Regions from separate parts of the Pseudomonas sp. MF09156 genome, predicted to be linked through region 1. Evidence: predicted binding sites of a transcription regulator. Region 1 holds the regulator's gene; each other region holds the start of a gene.
The links. The regulator sigma-54, encoded in region 1, starts transcription at its own class of promoters, with help from an activator protein. The targets are predictions, from matches to a motif close to ANTGGCATNNANNTTGCTNT.
Positions count from the first base shown of each region.

Region 1 (3,274 bases):
ATTACTGCCCGCTTTGCTCATCCAGGACAACCTGATACAGCGCTTCATTGGTGCTGGCGCTACGCAGTTTCTTACGTACTTCTTCACGGTCGAGCATGCTGGCGATCTGCCGGAGCAGCTCCAGGTGTGCATCGGTGGCCGCTTCCGGGACCAGCAGGACGAACAGCAGGTCAACCGGAGCGCCATCGATGGCGTCGAAATCAGTGGGGGCGTCCAGGTGCAGCAGGGCGCTTACCGGTGTTTCACAGCCTTTGAGGCGGCAATGAGGAATAGCGATGCCGTTGCCAAAACCGGTCGAGCCAAGTTTTTCACGGGCGATCAGGGCCTCATACACGTCTTGCATCACCAGTTCAGGCACTTCGCGGCTGATCAGGTTGGCAATCTGTTCGAGTGCTTTCTTTTTACTGCCGCCCGGCGCGTTCACGAGGGAACGGCCGGGGGTCAGGATGGTTTCAAGTCGAATCATGGGTGGGGAGTGTTAGCGGCCTGTGCCTTGAAGAAGGCTCTGCTGCTTTTCCTTATGCTTTTTGATTTGGCGATCCAGCTTGTCGGTCAGGTCGTCAATGGCGGCATACATGTCTGAATGCTCTGCATTGGCGACTACTTCCCCGCCGGGTATACGCAAGGTGGCTTCGATTTTCTGCTTCAGCTTTTCGACAGACATGATGACTTGCACATTGGTGATCTTGTCGAAATGCCCCTCAATTCGTTTGAGTTTTTCGCTGATGTAGGCGCGCAGCGGTTCGGTCACTTCCAGTTGGTGTCCACTGATGTTGACTTGCATACAGCTTCTCCTTCGTTGCCAGTGCATAAAGCGGCGGGTAGGAATACCCGCCACTGGAACGCTGTGGCCTGCCCGTCACATCAACCGCTTACGCTCGCTGGAAGGCGCGATCCCAAGGGACTCGCGGTACTTGGCGACGGTTCGACGGGCGACCTGAATGCCTTGTGCTTCCAGTAAACCAGCGATCTTGCTGTCACTCAACGGCTTTTTCTGATTTTCCGCCGCAACCAGTTTTTTGATGATCGCGCGGATCGCCGTGGACGAGCATTCGCCGCCCTCGGAGGTGCTGACGTGGCTGGAGAAAAAGTATTTCAGCTCATATATACCCCGTGGGGTATGCATGAATTTCTGCGTAGTGACCCGGGAAATAGTCGATTCATGCATGCCGACTGCCTCGGCAATGTCATGCAGTACCAGCGGCTTCATCGCTTCGTCGCCGTACTCCAGGAAGCCGCGCTGATGCTCGACGATCTGGGTGGCCACTTTCATCAGGGTCTCGTTGCGGCTTTGCAGGCTCTTGATGAACCAGCGCGCTTCCTGCAACTGGTTGCGCATGAACGTGTTGTCCGCACTGGTATCGGCCCGGCGCACGAAGCCTGCGTACTGCGGGTTGACCCGCAGGCGTGGCACCGATTCCTGGTTCAGTTCCACCAGCCAGCGCTCGTTGTCCTTGCGCACAATTACGTCAGGTACGACATATTCGGCTTCGCTGGACTCGATCTGCGAGCCAGGGCGCGGGTTGAGGCTCTGTACCAGTTCGATGATCTGGCGCAGGTCATCTTCCTTGAGCTTCATCCGGCGCATCAGCTGGCTGTAGTCGCGGCTGCCCAACAGGTCGATGTAATCGGTGACCAGGCGTTGGGCCTCGGTCAGCCACGGTGTCTTGGCGGGCAGTTGGCGCAATTGCAGCAACAGGCACTCGCTGAGGTTGCGCGCGCCAATGCCGGCAGGCTCGAACTGCTGGATGCGGTGCAGGACCGCTTCGATTTCGTCCAGCTCGATATCCAGCTCCGGGTCGAAGGCCTCGAGGATTTCTTCAAGGGTTTCGTCCAGGTAGCCCTGATTGTTGATGCAGTCGATCAGGGTCACGGCGATCAGGCGATCGGTGTCGGACATCGGGGCAAGGTTCAGTTGCCACAGCAAGTGGCTCTGCAGGCTTTCGCCGACGGAGGTGCGGGTGGTGAAGTCCCACTCGTCATCGTCGTTGCTGGGCAGGCTGCTGGCGCTGGTCTGGTAGACATCTTCCCATGCCGTATCCACCGGCAGTTCATTGGGGATGCGTTCGTTCCATTCGCCTTCTTCCAGGTTATCCACCGTGGGTGCGGTTTCCTGGTAGGACGGTTCCTGGACGTCAGTGTTGGGTTTTTGCTCTATGTTGTCGGCCAGCGGGTCGGCATTATCGAAGTCGTCGCCTTCTTCCTGGCGTTCGAGCATCGGGTTGGACTCCAGGGCCTCCTGGATTTCCTGTTGCAGGTCCAGGGTCGACAATTGGAGCAGGCGGATGGCCTGTTGCAGCTGCGGTGTCATCGTCAGCTGCTGGCCCATTCTCAGGACTAGCGATGGTTTCATGGCAGGGGCTTAACACCTTATTCGCCGGCGCAACGCGCCATCCACGACAGGGCGCGTGAGCGCCAAACATAAGCAAATTATATGCCTGATATCGGGGGCTTTGCCTAGAGCGCGGTAACAATAAAAATAATGAGGTTTTTATTGACTCCCGCGCCTGATGGCGAATGTCCTGACACCCCAGCGCTTACAGGCGGAACTCGTGCCCCAGGTACACTTCCTTGACCAGTTCGTTGGCCAGGATGGTGGCGGAGTCGCCTTCGGCAATCAGTTGGCCGTCGTTGACGATGTAGGCGGTTTCGCAGATATCTAGGGTCTCACGCACGTTGTGGTCGGTGATCAGTACGCCGATCCCCTTGGCCTTGAGGTGATGGATGATCTGCTTGATGTCGCCTACCGAAATCGGGTCGACACCGGCGAAGGGTTCATCCAGCAGGATGAACTTCGGTGCAGTGGCCAGGGCGCGGGCGATTTCCACGCGACGGCGCTCGCCGCCGGACAGGCTCATGCCGAGGTTGTCGCGAATGTGGTTGATGTGGAACTCCTGCAGCAGGCTTTCCAGCTCCTGGCGGCGTCCGTCGCGATCCAGTTCCTTGCGGGTTTCAAGGATCGCCATGATGTTGTCGGACACCGACAGTTTGCGGAAGATCGACGCCTCCTGGGGGAGATAGCCGATCCCGGCCCGTGCACGACCGTGCATGGGCTGGTGGCTGACGTCCAGGTCGTCGATCAATACGCGACCCTGGTCCGCTTGGACCAGGCCGACAATCATGTAGAAGCAGGTGGTCTTGCCGGCACCGTTGGGGCCAAGCAGGCCGACGATCTGGCCGCTGTCGATCGACAGGCTGACGTCGCGCACGACCTGACGGCTTTTATAGGCCTTGGCCAGATGCTGGGCTTTCAGGGTTGCCATTACTGGGCCTT
Region 1 covers NZ_JCBCUR010000001.1:159,291-162,564, forward strand. Annotated here, with positions in the region: gene ptsN (PTS IIA-like nitrogen regulatory protein PtsN) at 2-466, opposite strand; gene hpf (ribosome hibernation-promoting factor, HPF/YfiA family) at 479-784, opposite strand; gene AC19YY_RS00760 (RNA polymerase factor sigma-54) at 860-2,353, opposite strand; gene lptB (LPS export ABC transporter ATP-binding protein) at 2,538-3,263, opposite strand; gene lptA (lipopolysaccharide transport periplasmic protein LptA) at 3,263-3,274, opposite strand, start outside.

Region 2 (3,274 bases), on a different contig from region 1:
CCGCCACCAGTTGAAAGCGTGCCGGGAAGCTGACGCGGTCGCGTGCCCGGGAAATCACGATATGTCCCGATTCCAGCGGTTCGCGCAGCACCTCCAGCACCTTGCGATCAAATTCCGGCAGTTCATCGAGAAACAACACCCCGTGATGGGCCAGGGTGATTTCCCCAGGCTGCGGTTTCGAGCCGCCGCCCACCAGCGCCGGCCCGGACGCGGAATGGTGCGGCTGGCGAAAGGGCCGATGAGGCCAGTGGCTCAACGGCGCCAGGCTGACCACTGATTGGATCGCCGCCACTTCCAGCGCCTCCTGTTCGCTCAAGGGCGGTAGCAGGCCGGGCAGGCGGCTGGCAAGCAAAGTCTTGCCGGTGCCGGGTGGCCCGCTGAACAGCAAGTTGTGGGCACCCGCTGCCGCAATCAGCAGTGCGCGCTTGGCGGCCAGTTGGCCCTGCACCTCGCTCAGGTCCGGGTAAGGTTTGTTCAGGTACAGCAATCCGTCGGACGTGTAAGGCTCGATCGGCACCAGCCCATTCAGGTGCGCCACCACTTGCAGCAGATGATCCACCGCAATCACCTTCAACCCGCCGGCCAGGCACGCCTCTTCGGCATTGGCCCTGGGCACGATCACGCTGCGCCCGGCCTTGCGTGCGGCCAACGCGGCTGGCAACACACCTTTGACGGCGCGCACTTCGCCAGACAGGGCCAGTTCGCCGAGGCACTCCACGCCATCCAACGCCTGTGTCGGCACCTGCACGCTGGCCGCGAGAATCCCCAGGGCAATCGCCAGATCAAAACGCCCGCCGTCCTTGGGCAGGTCGGCGGGCGCCAGGTTAAGGGTGATCCGGCGCGCGGGGTATTGCAGCGCACTGTTGAGAATGGCGCTGCGCACGCGGTCTTTGCTTTCCTTGACCGCTGTCTCCGGCAAGCCCACCAGGGTCAGGGACGGCAAGCCATTGGCCATATGCACTTCGACAGTGACGGCGGGGGCTTCGACGCCGATCTGGGCGCGGCTGTGGACGATGGCGAGGGACATGTTCGTTCCTTGAAGGGAGGGCCGCTTTGCGGTTTTTCAAGGGTAGACGAGAGAGGGGGAGGCGCCTTGCGCAGGTTTTACTGAACGTATCCGGGCGTTGAAATTGCAGGAGCCGGCTTGGTGTGTCAGGTAGACAGCCATCGCCGGCAAGCCGGCTCCTACAGGGGGCAGGGTGGTTATTCCTGGGGTGGATTCAACCGCGCTTCCAACTCTGCCACCTTCGCCTCCAGGCTCTCCAGGCGTGCTCGGGTGCGGGCCAGGACTACCATCTGGCTGTCGAATTCTTCCCGGCTGACCAGGTCCAGTTTGCTGAACCCGCTTTGCAGCAGTGCCTTGAACTGGCTTTCGATTTCATTGCGAGGCAGCGGGGTCTCGCCGCTGAACAGGCGAGAGGCGTGGCCGCTCAGGGCGTCGAGGAGGTCTTTGGGCGCGAGCATGGGAAACATTCCGGAAAACAGTTGGCCGGCAGTGTATCACGCAGCGCCTATAGTCTTTTCCCAGTGCTCTGCGCACGCTTTTCGCGCATTGGCCCGAATGTGGATGCACTGTTTTTGTGCGTATGTGGGCTGCTACACCGGCCCACTGCTCGGTGTGAGCGGGCAACGGATTGATTTCAGTGATTTTTACGGAGCTGGCAAGGTTTCTGCTTAGACGATCATGACCCATGCACTGATGCAGTCGCTGTGACGAATGCAGTGCGCTGACGGACCAGGGTACATGTTTCGTCACCAACGGTTAGCTGGCGTCGCCAAGGCAATTGCCGAGGCGACGATGCGTTACAAAGCCAGGCACTGCGCTTAGACTTGAGACGGGTTTGTTTTCCTGGGGCAAGTCCACCAATTCGGGAGAGAGTTTTCATGAAGCTAGTCACTGCCATCATCAAGCCGTTCAAGTTGGACGATGTACGCGAGTCACTGTCCGAGATCGGCGTGCAGGGCATTACCGTCACTGAGGTCAAAGGCTTCGGTCGGCAGAAGGGTCATACCGAGCTGTATCGCGGCGCGGAATACGTAGTCGATTTCCTGCCGAAGGTGAAGATTGATGTCGCCATTGACGACAAGGATCTTGATCGGGTTATCGAGGCGATAACCAAGGCGGCCAACACCGGCAAGATCGGCGACGGCAAGATCTTCGTGGTCAATCTGGAACAGGCTATTCGCATCCGTACCGGCGAAACCGATACCGACGCAATCTAAGCCGCCAAACCCCAACGCCCCAGGAGAAAACAATATGACTCTGCGTAAATTCGCAGGGCTAGGAGCCCTGTTGTCCATCGTAATGCCCAGCCTGGCCATGGCGGCAGACGAAGTGGCGGCTCCAGTCCTCAATTCCGGCGACACTGCCTGGATGCTGACAGCCACCGCACTGGTGCTGTTCATGACCATCCCTGGCCTGGCGCTGTTCTACGGCGGCATGGTCCGCTCCAAAAACATTCTTTCTGTGATGATGCAGTGCTTCGCCATTACCGGTCTGATCAGCATCCTGTGGGTCGTCTACGGCTACAGCATTGCGTTCGACACCACGGGAATGGAGCAAGGCGTCGTCAACTTCAACTCGTTCTTCGGCGGCATGGGCAAGGCGTTCCTGGCGGGTGTCACACCGTCCAGCATCACTGGGCCTGCAGCGCTGTTCCCGGAAGCGGTGTTCATCACCTTCCAGATGACCTTCGCGATCATCACCCCGGCGCTGATCGTCGGTGCGTTTGCCGAGCGTATGAAGTTCTCCGCCATGCTGCTGTTCATGGCCATCTGGTTCACCCTGGTCTATGCGCCGATCGCGCACATGGTCTGGAGCGGCAACGGCGGCCTGATGTGGGACTGGGGCGTGCTGGACTTCGCTGGCGGCACCGTGGTGCACATCAACGCCGGTGTGGCTGGCCTGGTGGCGTGCATCGTGCTCGGCAAGCGTAAAGGCTACCCGACTACGCCGATGGCCCCGCATAACCTGGGCTACACCCTGATCGGTGCGGCGATGCTGTGGATCGGTTGGTTCGGCTTCAACGCCGGCTCTGCTGCTGCGGCCAACGGCACGGCGGGCATGGCGATGCTGGTGACCCAGATCGCTACCGCGGCTGCGGCGCTGGGCTGGATGTTCGCCGAGTGGATTACCCACGGCAAACCAAGCGCCCTGGGCATCGCCTCGGGTGTGGTCGCCGGCCTGGTGGCCGTTACTCCGGCCGCCGGTACCGTGGGCCCAATGGGCGCCCTGGTGATCGGCCTGGCGTCTGGCGTGATCTGCTTCTTCTGT
Region 2 covers NZ_JCBCUR010000002.1:307,961-311,234, forward strand. Annotated here, with positions in the region: gene AC19YY_RS07165 (YifB family Mg chelatase-like AAA ATPase) at 1-1,027, opposite strand, end outside; gene AC19YY_RS07170 (accessory factor UbiK family protein) at 1,204-1,464, opposite strand; gene glnK (P-II family nitrogen regulator) at 1,885-2,223, shown strand; gene AC19YY_RS07180 (ammonium transporter) at 2,258-3,274, shown strand, end outside.
Region 2: glnK (P-II family nitrogen regulator) is a predicted target of sigma-54. The motif match lies at 1,658-1,677, and genes of this name have one in related genera.

Region 3 (3,274 bases), 780 kb from region 1:
TGAAACGAATGGCTGTGTTGTGCGGTTTTACGGTGTTGTTTGCAGCTACTGCACAGGCCGAAGAGTGGCAGGTTGCCAAGGATGAGGAAGGTATCAAGGTTGCCTTGAGTGAAGTGGCCGGCTCCAAATACAAGGCGTATCGCGGCGTTACCGTGATCAAGGCGCCATTGGCCAAGATCCAGGCCCTACAGGACGATGTCGTCGGCGCCTGTAAGTGGATTCACGAATGCAAGTCGCAGAAGCTGCTCAAGAAGGACGGCGACAAGAGCTGGACCTACACCCAGTTCAAGGCCCCGTTCCCGGTGACCGATCGTGACTCGATCCTGGAGATCACCACCACCCAGGCCGCCGATGGCAGCGTGACCCGCAAACTGCTGGAAGTGCCGACCTATCTGCCGGAAGAGAAAGGCTATGTGCGCGTGGCCCAGGTCGAAGGCTTCTGGAAATTGGTGCCCAAAGGCGCCGACCAGACCGAAGTGACCTACCAGGTTCACACCGAGCCAGGTGGCAGCGTGCCTTCCTGGCTGGCCAACAAGTTTGTGGTTGAAGCGCCTTTCAACACCTTGAAAGCCCTCAAGGCAGCGGCCGAGAAGCCGTAAGCCCAACCGATCATATGCCTCCTGCCTTGAGTGGAACGATCACCGTGCCCTCAAGGTCCAGATATGTGTAAGCCCATCCATGGGCTTTATCGAGGAGGCACTGATGCAAAACTGGCAAGTTACCTTCGTTGACGATCACGGCGTGCAATCGGTAGAGCTGTTCGCCTGTGCGCAAAAGCCCAGCCTCGAAGATGCGGCGCAGATGATTCGCGCCAAATTGCTGCCCATCCCCGCCAAGCTGGACCTCAATGACCTGGATGGCCGGATCGCCGAACCGACGGTCAAGAGCTTGAAGGACCAGAACAGTATCCAGATCCTCGACATTTCTCCCGCCGCCTGAATATTCCCTGTACGTCTTTAAAGCGCTGCTGGTGGAGGTGATAGCTTCGCGCTACTCTGCAAGGGAGATCAGCGAATGAATCGCTAAGGTCTGGTCTTGTCAGCTACATGCTTGTTTTCCTGCGGCGATGTCATTGCCGTCAACCTGCGCCGTTCGCGCGCAGGCTCTGGGAAGCACGGAAAGTCTATCCATCGGTTTAGGAGGACGTTTCATGAGCACAGCCTATCAAGAAGACATCAGCACCCACGTGTTACGCCGCATGAAAGAGGGCGGCTTTGACTTCTCGCGCTTCCACCCCATTGAGTTCTACGCCATTTTCCCGGATGAGGAACGTGCGCGCCGGGCTGCGGGTCGGTTTCGTGGGGAGTCGATCAATGCCCAGGTCAGTGCACGGGATGACGGTGCCTGGTTCTTGGAATTGAGCAAAGTCATGTTCGCCACCTACGACGGTATTGGTGATTTCGAGCAGGACTTTGAGGCGGTAGTCGAGCCCTTGGGCGGGATTATCGAGGGATGGGGCGTGAAGCACGAGGTTCGTGGGTTACCCATGTAGACACATGATCAATAAAGCAGCGTATCGGCTGACCCTCGGGTCGGCCGATTTTGTTTGTGGCGCGGCAAAGTACTTGGAACTTATTGCGAAAATTCCTCCACAAAAAAAAGCCACCCGAGCAGGGTGGCTAAAAGGGAAGACCGGAAAGAAGGGGAACCGGTCGGTACTTGCACAAGCAAGTTACCGGCGGTGACGAGGTGATGCTGTAGGACGAATCCTGTTCAGCGGATGAGCGTGATTATCCGCAAGCTTTCCCGGGCAGTGAAATCAACTCTGGCTATGCTGGTGATAGGCAATGCCTGCGTCGCTTTGAAGCGCGAGTGGCAAGGCCCGGGCGGTTGTTGCACCAGGACGGTGCGGTGCTGCCTTTGGCTATATCCAACTAATTGATACTTAAGTGTTTATGCCGCTGGCACGGGCCTTGCGACAGTCCGTTGCGTCCGGGTGACAAGGAGTTCGGCATGATCCGCACTTATTACGATGAAATGTACGATGAGGCTGGCCAGGTCCGCCCTCACTATCGCGAGTTTGCCCGCTGGCTGGATCAAACCCCTGCCGAGCTGCTGGCCCAGCGTCGGCGTGAAGCCGATTTGCTGTTCCACCGCGCGGGTATCACCTTCACCCTGTACGGCGACGAGCAGGGCACCGAGCGCCTGATCCCCTTCGATACCATCCCGCGCAGCATTCCCGCCAGCGAATGGCGAATTGTCGAACGAGGCTGCATTCAACGGGTCAAGGCATTGAACCTGTTCCTTGCCGACCTTTATCACGACCAGCGAATTATCAAGGCCGGGATCATTCCTGCCGAGCAAGTGCTGGCCAATGAGCAATACCAGTTGGCGATGCAGGGCTTGGACCTGCACCGCGATGTTTATTCCCACGTCTCGGGTGTCGACCTCGTACGGGATGGCGACGGCACGTACTACGTGCTGGAAGACAACCTGCGCACCCCCAGCGGCGTGAGCTATATGCTCGAAGACCGCAAGATGATGATGCGCCTGTTCCCCGAACTGTTCGCCGCCCAGCGCATCGCGCCGATCGATCATTACCCCAACCTGCTGCTCGATACCCTGAAAAGCTCCAGCCCACTGGATAACCCCAGCGTGGTGGTGCTGACGCCGGGGCGCTTCAACAGCGCGTTCTTCGAGCACGCGTTCCTCGCCCGGGAAATGGGTGTGGAGTTGGTGGAAGGCGCTGACCTGTTTGTGCGCGACGACCGCGTATTCATGCGCACCACCGACGGGCCCAAGGCTGTGGACGTGATCTACCGGCGCCTCGACGATGCCTACCTCGACCCGCTGGCCTTCAACCCGGAATCGATGCTTGGTGTGCCCGGCCTGCTGGCCGCCTACCGCTCGGGCAATGTGGTGCTGGCCAATGCCATTGGCACCGGGGTGGCGGATGACAAGTCGGTGTATCCCTTCGTCACCGACATGATCCGTTTTTACTTGGATGAAGAGCCGATCCTGAAGAATGTTCCGACGTTCCAGTGCCGTAAGCCTGACGAACTGTCTCACGTGCTGACGAATCTACCGCAGCTGGTGGTCAAGGAGACCCAAGGCTCCGGTGGCTACGGCATGTTGGTCGGCCCGGCTGCCACGGCTGCTGAGATCGAAGCCTTTCGTGCGCGGATCAAGGCCAAGCCCCATGCCTACATCGCCCAGCCGACCCTGTGTCTGTCGACGTGCCCGACCTTTGTCGAAAACGGTATAGCGCCTCGGCATATCGACCTGCGGCCGTTCGTCCTGTCCGGCAAGGAAACCCGTGTGGTGCCCGGCGGGC
Region 3 covers NZ_JCBCUR010000001.1:934,350-937,623, forward strand. Annotated here, with positions in the region: gene AC19YY_RS04495 (START domain-containing protein) at 1-599, shown strand, start outside; gene AC19YY_RS04500 (hypothetical protein) at 703-939, shown strand; gene AC19YY_RS04505 (ribonuclease E inhibitor RraB) at 1,151-1,492, shown strand; gene AC19YY_RS04510 (circularly permuted type 2 ATP-grasp protein) at 1,954-3,274, shown strand, end outside.
Region 3: AC19YY_RS04510 (circularly permuted type 2 ATP-grasp protein) is a predicted target of sigma-54. The motif match lies at 1,901-1,920, and genes of this name have one in related genera.